Regions from separate parts of the Sulfitobacter sp. PS-8MA genome, predicted to be linked through region 1. Evidence: riboswitches for the same ligand, from Rfam matches in the RefSeq annotation. Region 1 holds a riboswitch; the other holds the start of a gene.
What was found. Region 1 has a riboswitch for thiamine pyrophosphate ahead of thiB (thiamine ABC transporter substrate binding subunit). Riboswitches for the same ligand answer to the same signal wherever they lie in the genome.
Positions count from the first base shown of each region.

Region 2: another riboswitch for thiamine pyrophosphate. It lies ahead of thiD (bifunctional hydroxymethylpyrimidine kinase/phosphomethylpyrimidine kinase); the one in region 1 lies ahead of thiB (thiamine ABC transporter substrate binding subunit).

Region 1 covers NZ_JBFQYJ010000004.1:228,568-233,985, reverse strand. Annotated here, with positions in the region: gene pcaF (3-oxoadipyl-CoA thiolase) at 1-1,070, opposite strand, end outside; gene cobO (cob(I)yrinic acid a,c-diamide adenosyltransferase) at 1,239-1,838, opposite strand; gene AB4M76_RS03000 (DMT family transporter) at 1,863-2,801, opposite strand; gene aroC (chorismate synthase) at 2,812-3,921, opposite strand; TPP riboswitch at 4,014-4,115, shown strand; gene thiB (thiamine ABC transporter substrate binding subunit) at 4,150-5,127, shown strand; gene AB4M76_RS02985 (thiamine/thiamine pyrophosphate ABC transporter permease ThiP) at 5,103-5,418, shown strand, end outside.
Region 2 covers NZ_JBFQYJ010000006.1:825,202-830,619, forward strand. Annotated here, with positions in the region: gene AB4M76_RS07955 (thiamine phosphate synthase) at 1-69, opposite strand, end outside; gene AB4M76_RS07960 (thiazole synthase) at 66-827, opposite strand; gene thiS (sulfur carrier protein ThiS) at 831-1,028, opposite strand; gene AB4M76_RS07970 (FAD-dependent oxidoreductase) at 1,018-1,998, opposite strand; gene thiD (bifunctional hydroxymethylpyrimidine kinase/phosphomethylpyrimidine kinase) at 1,991-2,794, opposite strand; TPP riboswitch at 2,862-2,958, opposite strand; gene AB4M76_RS07980 (error-prone DNA polymerase) at 3,070-5,418, opposite strand, start outside.

The DNA.
Region 1 (5,418 bases):
GGGTGGCCGATGGCGATGGCGCCGCCGTTGGCGTTCACATGGGGCGCGTCATCCGGCACACCAAGCGCGCGCAGCGTGGCGAGACCTTGGCTGGCGAAGGCCTCATTGAGTTCGATCACGTCCATCTGCTCGATCGTCAGGCCCGCCCGGTCCAGCACCTTGCGCACCGCGGGGATCGGGCCGATGCCCATGACACGCGGCTCGACACCCGCCGCCGACATCGCCACGACGCGGGCGATGGGGGAAAGGCCGTGGTCCTTCACCCCCGCCTCAGACGCCAGCAACATCGCCGCCGCCCCGTCGTTAACGCCCGAGGCATTACCGGCGGTCACGGTAAGGTCGGCCCCGTTGATGCCGCGCAGCTTGCCCAGTTTCTCCAGCGTGGTGCCGGGCCGCGGGTGTTCGTCGCGGTCGACAACCACATCCTCGCCCTTGCGCTGCGGAATGGTCACAGGGGCGATTTCCTCGGCAAAGATGCCTTTTTCATCCGCCTCGGCCCAGCGTTGCTGGCTGCGGGCGGCGAAAGCGTCTTGGTCTGCGCGCGAGACGTCATGATCGGCGGCGACATTGTCTGCCGTTTCAGGCATCGAGTCCACACCAAATTGCGCCTTCATCTTGGGGTTCACGAAGCGCCAGCCGATGGTGGTGTCATAGACGGCGTTGCTGCGCGAAAAGGCGGTTTCGGCTTTTGGCATCACAAAGGGCGCGCGCGACATGCTCTCGATCCCGCCAGCGATGGCCAGATCCATGTCGCCGGCACGGATCGCCCGTGCCGCCGCGCCCACCGCGTCCATGCCGCTGGCGCAGAGGCGGTTGATCGTGGCGCCCGGCACGTCGACGGGCAGACCGGCCAGCAGGGCGGCCATACGCGCGACGTTGCGGTTGTCTTCGCCCGCCTGGTTGGCGCAGCCCATGATGACATCATCGACACGCGCCCAATCGACAGTCGGGTTCCGCTCCATCAGGGCCTTCAGCGGGATCGCCGCCAAATCATCGGCGCGAACCGATGAGAGGGCGCCGCCGTAACGGCCAATGGGGGTGCGCTGCGCGTCGCAGATGAATGCCTGCATGGGGGACTCCTGTTGTTGTCGCGCAACCTAACCTCTTGCGCGATTCGGTTCAATTAAAATGTTACGATTTACCGGGTGCGTTAGGATTTCAGTAACGCTTTAGGTCTGCGCGAAGCGTGGCGCCCCCGCTGAGAGGGCGATGCCCGGGGCGCCCCCGGGCGAGATGCTTTAGAAGTCGACGCCGCGCTGCGCTTTGATGCCCGCATGGAAAGGGTGTTTCACCTCCCGCATCTCGGTCACCAGATCGGCATAGGCGCAGAGTTCCGGCTTCGCATCGCGGCCGGTCAATACGGCGGTGGTCCCCTCGGCCCGTGCTTCAAGCCCGGCGATCACATCCTCGACCCTGAGGTAGTCATAGCGCAGGGCGATGTTGATCTCATCCATCACCACCAGAGCATAATCCCCGCTCGCCATCATATCGCGGGCCTTGCCAAAGGCGGCTTCGGCGGCGGCGATGTCCCGGTCACGGTCTTGGGTATCCCAGGTGAAACCTTCGCCCATCGTGTGCCATGTGACCTCGCCCAGCCGGTCAAAGAACTGGCGCTCGCCGGTGATCCATTTGCCCTTGATGAACTGCACCACGCCGACCTTCTGCTTCCAGCCAAGCGCCCGGATCACCACCCCGAAGGCCGAGGAAGACTTGCCCTTGCCATCCCCGGTATGCACCAGCACCAGACCTTTCTCCGGGTCGCGCAGTTCCGCCACTTTGGCGCGCTGCGCCGCCTGCTGCTTCTGCATCTTTTGTTTATGGTCGTCGCTCTCGCTCATCTGGTTCTCCAATTTCGCTGTGGTTCAAGCCTTGGGGTCGGTGACCGAGCGCGCCTTGCCGCGCTCCATGCCCAGTTGCCGCTCGCGCCAGATCACCAGCGCCCCCGCGCCGATGACCAAGGCGGCCCCGGCCAGCATCATCACCGTCGGCAATTCGGCAAAGAAGACATAGCCGATCACAATGGCAAAGATCATCGAGGTATAGTCATAGGGCGCCAGCATCGAGGCGGAGCCGAACCGGTAGGCCGAAGTCACCAAGATCTGCGCCACCCCGCCGATCAGCCCGGCCAGCACCAAAAGGCCAAAGGTCTTCGCATCCGGCATCACCCAGCCAAAGGGCAGGGTAAAGAGCGCCAAGAGCGAAGCTGTAGCGGAGAAGTAAAATACGATTGCGGCGGTGTCTTCGGTCTGGACCAGCTGACGGATGTGGATCTGCACCAGACTGCGCAGCATGGTGGCGATCAGGATCAGAAGCGCGCCGATGGTGGCGGTCTGCTCCATCGTGCCGATGCTGGTGAAACGCGGCCACAGAATGATCATGACCCCGATCAACCCCACCGCCACGGCGGTGACCCGGATCAGGCGAATCCGCTCGCCCAGCAGCACGGCGGCCAGGATCACGGTGAAGATCGGGGTGGCAAAGCCGATGGCGGTGACTTCGGGCAGGGGCAGCAGGCCCAACCCGGTAAAGGTCAGCCCCATCGCCGTGGTGCCAAAGAGCCCGCGCCAGACATGGCCCATCGGGTTTTGCGTCTTCAGCCCGCTTTTCAGTTTGCCGCGCTGCGCGAGCCAGATCAGGATCACCGGGATCGCAAAGAAAGAGCGGAAAAACACCGACTCGCCTGCGGGAACGTCATCTGCGAGCGATTTGATGATGGCCGACATACAGGTGAAAAGCAGGATCGCCGTGATTTTTAGCCCGACGCCAAGGGCAGGGCGGGCAGAGAAATCATCGACTTTCATGGCTTGAGCCTCATGCGTCCGGGCCGATCCGCCCTTGGTTGGTGCCGATCTGACCGCGATGCAGCAGCAGGTGATCCAAGAGCACGCAGGCCATCATTGCCTCGCCTACCGGCACCGCGCGGATACCGACGCAGGGGTCATGGCGGCCCTTGGTGATGATCTCGGTCTCTTCGCCCTGTTTGGTGATGGTGCGCCGCGTGGTCAGGATGCTGGAGGTCGGTTTCACCGCGAAGCGCAGCACCACGTCTTGCCCGGTGCTGATCCCGCCCAGAATACCGCCCGCGTGGTTCGAGGAATATTCCGGCCCGTCGGGCCCCATGGTGATCTCATCGGCGTTGAGTTCGCCCGTCAGCATGGCCGCCGACATGCCCTCGCCAATTTCCACGCCCTTGACCGCATTAATGCTCATCATCGCGGCGGCCAGATCGGTGTCGAGCTTGCCGTAAACCGGCGCGCCGAGGCCCGCAGGCACGCCGCGCGCGGTGACTTCGATGATCGCACCGACGCTGCTGCCCGATTTGCGCAGCCCGTCGAGGTAGTCGGCCCAGTCCTCTGCCGCCTTGGCGTCCGGCACCCAAAAGGGGTTCTGGTCGATCTGGTCCCAGTCAAAGGCATCGCGGTCGATCTTATGCGGCCCCATCTGCACCATATAGCCGGTGATCTGTAGCTCGGGCGTCAGCGCCTTGATCGCTTCGCGCGCCAAGCCACCCGCCGCCACCCGCGCGGCGGTTTCGCGGGCCGAGGAGCGCCCCCCCCCGCGATAGTCGCGGATGCCGTATTTCTGGAAATAGGTGATGTCGGCATGGCCGGGGCGGAACTTGTCCTTGATATCCCCGTAGTCTTTCGAGCGTTGATCGGTGTTCTCGATCATCAACTGCACGGGCGTGCCGGTGGTGACCCCTTCGAAGGTGCCCGACAGGATCCGCACCTCATCCGCCTCACGCCGCTGTGTGGTATATTTGTTCTGGCCCGGTTTGCGCTTATCGAGCCATTGCTGGATCATGCCCTCATCGATCGGCACGCCGGGGGGGCAGCCATCGATCGTGGCGCCAAGGGCGGGCCCGTGGCTCTCGCCCCATGTGGTGACCCGGTAAAGATGGCCAAAGCTGTTGATCGACATGGGCGGACCTCCTGTTGTCAAACCCTTAGCCGGGGCGGCGCCCTGCCTCAAGGGGATTTGCCTTGCCAATCCTCCGGGGGGCATCTACCTCTGGCCCTACCTCGGGGGGCCTTTGGGCTGAGATGTACGTGTTGTGCGGACCCGTTGAACCTGAACCGGTTAACACCGGCGGAGGGAAGGTCAGGACAGACATCCACCTTTTACCTTTCGCCGCAAAAGGAGGATGCGATGAAGTATCTTACACTTGCTGCGGGCGTCATGGGCGCATCGGCGGCTTGGGCCGAGACACCTGAACTGACGGTCTATACCTACGACAGTTTCGTCACCGAATGGGGCCCCGGCCCGGCCATCGAAGAGGGGTTCGAGGCGCAGTGCGGCTGCGATCTGAAATTCGTCGGCATGGGCGACGGTGCGGCTTTGCTGGCGCGGCTCAAGCTTGAGGGCGCACGCTCCGATGCGGACATCGTGTTGGGGCTCGACACCAGCCTTGTCGCCGCCGCGAAAGAGACCGAGTTGTTTGCGCCGAGCGGGTTGCAGGCCGACTACGACCTGCCGATCACTTGGGAAGACGAAGTCTTCGTGCCCTACGACTGGGGCTACTTCGCCTTCGTCCACGGCAAAGACCTTGCCGCGCCCAATGATTTCAAAGCCTTGGCCGAGAGCGATCTGAAAATCGTGATCCAAGACCCGCGCTCTTCGACGCCCGGTCTGGGGCTGCTGATGTGGGTCAAAGCGGCCTATGGCGAGGACGCGCCCGAGGTTTGGTCGGGGCTGGCGGACAACGTCGTGACCGTGACCAAGGGCTGGTCCGAAGCCTACGGTCTCTTCCTCGAAGGCGAAGCCGACATGGTGTTGAGCTACACGACATCCCCCGCCTATCACCTGATCGCGGAGGAGGATGACAGCAAGACCGCGGCGCTGTTCGACGAAGGCCACTACATGCAGATCGAAGTGGCGGGGAAGCTCGCGGGGTCGGACCAGCCGGAACTGGCGGATCAGTTCCTGCAATACCTCGTTTCTGATGCGGCGCAGTCGGTGCTGCCGACGACCAACTGGATGTATCCCGCCGTAACGCCCGAGGGCGGTCTGCCCGAAGGCTTCGAGGGCATGATCCAGCCCGACAAGGCGCTGTTGGTGCCGAACGGCGAGGTGCCCGCGCTCCGTGAGGAGGCCTTGGACGAATGGCTGACCGCGCTGTCGCGTTAAGCGGCAAGACCGGGTTTTTCGCCGCCGCACTGGTCGCGGGGCTGATCCTTGCCGCCTTGGTCGCCGTCTTCATGGCGGCCGATGTGGCGGCAGGGCTTGGTCTGGCGGATTGGGCGGCGGTGCGGTTCACCGTGACGCAAGCGGTCTGGTCGGCGGTGCTCTCGGTGCTGCTTGCGGTGCCGGTGGCGCGGGCCTTGGCGCGGCGGCGGTTCTGGGGGCGGGGGGCGTTGATTACGCTGCTGGGCGCGCCCTTTATCCTGCCGGTGATCGTGGCGGTGCTGGGGCTGCTGA
Region 2 (5,418 bases), on a different contig from region 1:
GCCCAAGGGCACCGCCCGCGCAATCCATGCAGCACTATCGAAAACGGGGTAGAAACGCGGCAGCATCATAGCCAAGCCTTTCCGATCACGGGGGTGGAGGGCACGGCCATATCGCGCTGGCCCATGGGGCCGGAGGCGGCGGCAAGCGCGCCGGCGCGGCAGGCCTGTGCAAAGGCTTCGGCCATGGCCACGGGGTCGCGGGCCTCGGCCACGGCGGTATTCAGCAGCACCGCGTCAAACCCCATCTCCAACGCCTGCGCGGCATGGCTGGGCAGGCCGAGGCCCGCATCGATCACCATGGCCACATCGGGAAAGGCCGCCCGCAGATTGCGCAGCCCGTGCAAGTTGTTCAGCCCCAGCCCCGACCCAATCGGTGCGCCCCAAGGCATCAGCACCCGGCAGCCCGCATCGACCAGCCGCGCGGCCAGCACCTGATCCTCGGTGGTATAGGGGAAGACCTCGAACCCATCGGCACAAAGCGCCTCGGCGGCCTCGACCAACCCGAAAGGATCGGGTTGCAGCGTGTCGGCATGGCCGATCACCTCCAGCTTGATCCAATTGGTGCCGAAATACTCCCGCGCCATCTGCGCCGTGGTGATCGCCTCCCGCGCGGAATGGCAGCCGGCGGTATTGGGCAGCAGATGCACGTCCAGCCCGCGCACCATGTCCCAAAACGCCTGTCCCGCGCCCTGTTCGCGGCGCAGGGAAACCGTGGCGACCGGCGCGGCGCTTTGACGGAATGCGGCCTCCATCACCGCGGGCGACGGGTAGCGCGCGGTGCCCAGCATCAGCGGCAGGGGCAGGGCGGTGCCGTAGAAATCGCGCATCGCTCAGCCCCCCTGCATGGCGCTGAGCACTTCGAGCCGGTCACCGTCGCGGAGCATCGTCTCGCCCCGCGCGCCTGCGGGGACGAAACTGCCGTTGAGCGCCGTGGCGACTTTCGCAGCGCCCCAGCCAAGCTCTGCCAAGGCTGCGTCAAGCTGCGCTGCGGTGACCTCACGCGTCTCGCCGTTCACTTCAATCTTCACGGAATAAATCCCCCGTTGTCGCTGTTGCTAGAAACTCTGCCGCCTGTTCCGCCAGAGTGGGTGCCATGAGAAAGCCGTGCCGGAACAATCCGTTAAGGTGCAGCACCGCGCCGCGTTGCACGATGCCGGGTAGGTTGTCGGCAAAGGCGGGGCGCAGGTCGGCGCCCATCTCGATGATCTCGCCTTCGGCAAAGCGCGGGTCGAGCGCATAGGCCGCCGAAAGCAGTTCCAGCGCCGAGCGAGCGGTCATTCTGGCGCGGCTGGCGCTTTCGATCTGGGTGGCGCCCAGCATGTAGACCCCGTCACCACGCGGCACGACGTAGAGCGGGTGGCGCGGGTGCAGCAGGCGGATCGGGCGGGTGAGGGCAATCTCGGGCGCGCGCAGCAGGATCATCTCACCGCGCACCGCGCGCAGACCGGGCAGCGCGTCGCTTGCGGCCATGCCGCGGCAGTCGATCACCGGGCCTGTGATCTTCGATGGGGCGAGGGTCGTGGTCTCGACCTCCACCCCTTGGGCGGCGAGCACCTGGGTCAGATCATGCAAGGCTTGGCGCGGGGTCAGATGCGCCTCCTCGGCAAAGAACAACCCGCGCCGGTGACGCCCGGCGAGATCCGGCTCACACACTGCAATGGCCTCGGCATCGCAGGAGCTATGGCCCTCGGTCCGGGCGGCGAAGCGCTGCAATTCCGCCCGGTCCCGCTCGGGGGCGAGAACCAGCGTGCCCCTGTGAGTGACCTCGGTGACCTCCCCCCACAGCGCCGCGGCACGCCGCCCGTGGGTCACCACGGCAGGCTCGCTCACCGCCCCTTCGCAAAAGGGCGCCAGCATACCGCCCGCCCACCACGAACAGCCATGCGGCCCGGGCGTGCCTTTGCGGTCGACGAGCCTTGGCCGCAGCCCCTGCGCCAGACAGGCCCGTGCGGCCCAGAGTCCCGCAACCCCTGCGCCGATGATGGTGACGTCACTCATGGGACCAAACGCCGTGAAAATGATGTACCGGCCCGTGGCCATGGCCGATGTTGAGGGCATCCGCCGCGGCAATGGCGCGTTGCAGATAGGCATGGGCGGCCTCCGCGGCCTGCGGTAAAGGCAGAGCTCGCGCCAGCCCGGCGGCGATGGCGGCAGAGAGCGTGCAGCCGGTGCCGTGGGTGTTCGCGGTCTGCTGGCGGGGCGCGGAAAGGCGGAGGGTTTCGTCCTCTGAGATCAGCAGATCGACACAGGTCTCGCCCTTGCCATGGCCGCCCTTCATCAGCACTGCGCGGGGGCCGAGCGAGAGAAGCGCGCGGCCCTGTGCCAGCATCGTAGCCTCGTCGGTGGCTTCTGCCCCGTCCAGCAGCCGTGCGGCCTCGGGCAGGTTCGGCGTCAGCACATGGGCGCGGGGCAGCATCCGGTCGCGCAATGTCGCAACCGCTTCAGCTGAGAGCAGCGCATCGCCGGATTTCGCCACCATCACCGGGTCGAGCACGACGGGCGCGGCGCAATCCGTCAGCCCATCGGCCACGGCATTGATCGTCTCAGGATCGCCCAACATGCCGATCTTGACCGCGCCGATGGCCAGATCGTCAAAGACCGCTGCCATCTGTGCGCGGATCATCTCGGGCGCGATCATCGCAACCCCGGTCACCGCGCGGGTGTTCTGCGCGGTCACGGCGGTGAGCACGCTGGCGCCGTAAACGCCAAGCGCGCTGAAGGTCTTCAGATCGGCCTGAATGCCCGCCCCGCCGCCGCTGTCGGACCCCGCAATCGTCAGTGCTTGAAACGCCATATGGCCCCCATTCGTCAGATGGGCCAAGGGCATGGGGATACGGGGGTAAACGATCGCCCACAGGGGGCCGATGCTTGCTTCCGTTCCCTACGCCGGTACGACCCGGATCAGGTTCGATGGGTCGGTTTTCACCTCTCAGCCTTGCGGCACCCCAACGGATTGCCGGCAGGCTAGCGAGGGGCGCTCATAGGGTCAACAGCAGTTGGTGGAATTATTTATTATTGATTTATTTCAGTGGTATGTGGCTCGAACCTCATGCATCACATGAGGATTCATTAATGAAAATCCCGCGATTTCGGGATCACCCGCGTATCGCGCGGATGGCTATGCATCGCCACCTGACCGGGCAGCGGATGGGTCGGGTGATCGCCCCGCGTGGTGATCCCCGGCATCGGTGCCTCCGATAGCGACGCAAGCCTGTCGGAACGGTCCTCCAGCCGGTCGGCCACCACATGGATCACCCGCCCGTCGGTCTGCACACGCCCCTCCACGACCAGCAGCCGCGCGGCCATGATCGTGGGGCGGTAGAGCTTGAACATATTGGGCCAGATCACGAGGTTGGCGACCCCGCATTCATCCTCCAGCGTGATGAAACAGACGCCCTTGGCGCTGCCCGGTTTTTGGCGCACCAGCACCAGCCCGGCGAGTTTCACCCGCCGCCCATGCCCCATGCGCGCGAGGTCCCGGGCTGAGGAAAACCCCTGTGCGGCGAGGCTGGCACGGTAGAAGGACATCGGATGCGCCTTCAGCGAGAGTCGCAAGGTTTGGTAATCGGCCACGACCTGTTCGGCCTTCGGCATCACTGGCAAATGCACCTCCGGCTCCGGCCCTTGGGCGGCGGCTTCGGCATGGTCAAAGATCGGCAAGGCAGGCGCATCGCGCAGCCCCTGCGCCTGCCAGAGCGCTTGGCGCCGGTCGATCCCCATGCTCCGCATCGTGTCGGCGGCGGCGAGCTGGCGGATCGCCTTGGCGTCCAGCCCCGCGCGGCTCTTGAGGTCTTCGACATCCACAAACGGCGTCTCGCGCCGGTCCATGATCCGCGCGGCGGCTTTCTCCTGCAGCCCGTCCACCATGCGCAGCCCCAGCCGCAGGGCGAAGCCCTCGCCGCAGGGCTCCAAAGTGCAGTTCCAGTCCGAGAGGTTCACGTCCACGGGACGCACCTCGACCTGATGTTCCCGCGCGTCGCGCACGATCTGCGCCGGCGCGTAAAACCCCATCGGCTGCGAGTTCAGCAGCGCGCAGGCGAAGGCCGCCGGGTAATGGCATTTCATCCATGAGGAGACATAGACCAGCTTCGCGAAACTCGCCGCATGGCTTTCGGGAAAACCGTATTCGCCGAACCCCTTGATCTGGTCGAAGCAGCGCTGCGCGAAGACCGGATCATAGCCGCGTTTGGTCATGCGGCCCACCATCTTGTCCTGTAGCTTCTCGATCGTCCCACGCGAGCGGAAGGTGGCCATGGCCTTGCGCAGCTCATTGGCCTCGGTCGGGGAAAACTGTGCCGCGTCGATGGAGATTTTCATCGCCTGTTCCTGAAAGATCGGCACGCCCAGGGTCCGGCTGAGGATGCTGAACAGCTCATCCTGCGGATAGGCCGGGCCGGGGGCGGGGTAGACGACGCTTTCCTGCCCCTGACGGCGGCGCAGATAGGGGTGGACCATGTCGCCCTGAATGGGGCCGGGGCGGACGATGGCGACCTCGATCACCAGATCGTAGAAGACGCGGGGCCGCAGTTTCGGCAGCATCGCCATCTGCGCACGGCTTTCGACCTGAAAGACGCCAAGGCTGTCGCCCCGGCAGAGCATGTCGTAGGTGGGCCGCCCGGTGGCGTCGTCCTCGTGATCCTCCACCGGGACCGTGGCCAGTTCCAGCGGGCGGTCGTAATGCGCCTCGATCAGGTCGAAGCATTTGGCGATACAGGTCAGCATGCCGAGGGCCAGAATATCGACCTTGAAGATTTGCAACGCGTCGATGTCGTCCTTGTCCCATTCGATGAAACTGCGCTCGGGCATGGCGCCGTTGCCGATGGGCACGATCTCGGTCAGGGGGCGTTCGGTCAGGATGAAGCCGCCGACGTGTTGGCTGAGGTGCCGCGGCATGCCGATCATCTGGCTGGCCAGTTTCAGCACCATGCGCAGATAGGGGTCCGAGAGGTCCAGCCCCGCCTCGCGGGCGCGGGCGTCGTCCATCTCGCCTTCGAAACTGCCCCAGATCGTGCCCGCGAGTTTCGAGGTCACGTCTTCGGACAGCCCCATCGCCTTGCCGACCTCGCGGATGGCCGAGCGCGGGCGGTAGTGGATCACCGTGGCACAGAGCCCGGCGCGGTGGCGACCATATTTACCGTACATATACTGGATGACTTCCTCGCGGCGCTCATGTTCGAAATCGACGTCGATGTCGGGCGGCTCGTCGCGTTCTTCGCTAAGGAAGCGCTCGAAGAGCAGGTCATGCACCGCCGGGTCGACCGAGGTGATGCCGAGGCAGAAACAGACCGCCGAATTGGCCGCCGAGCCGCGCCCCTGACAGAGGATCGGCGGCTGCGCTTCTTCGCGGGCGAAGCGGACGATGTCGTAGATGGTCAGGAAATAGCGGGCGATCTTCTTGGTTTCGATCAGGGCGAACTC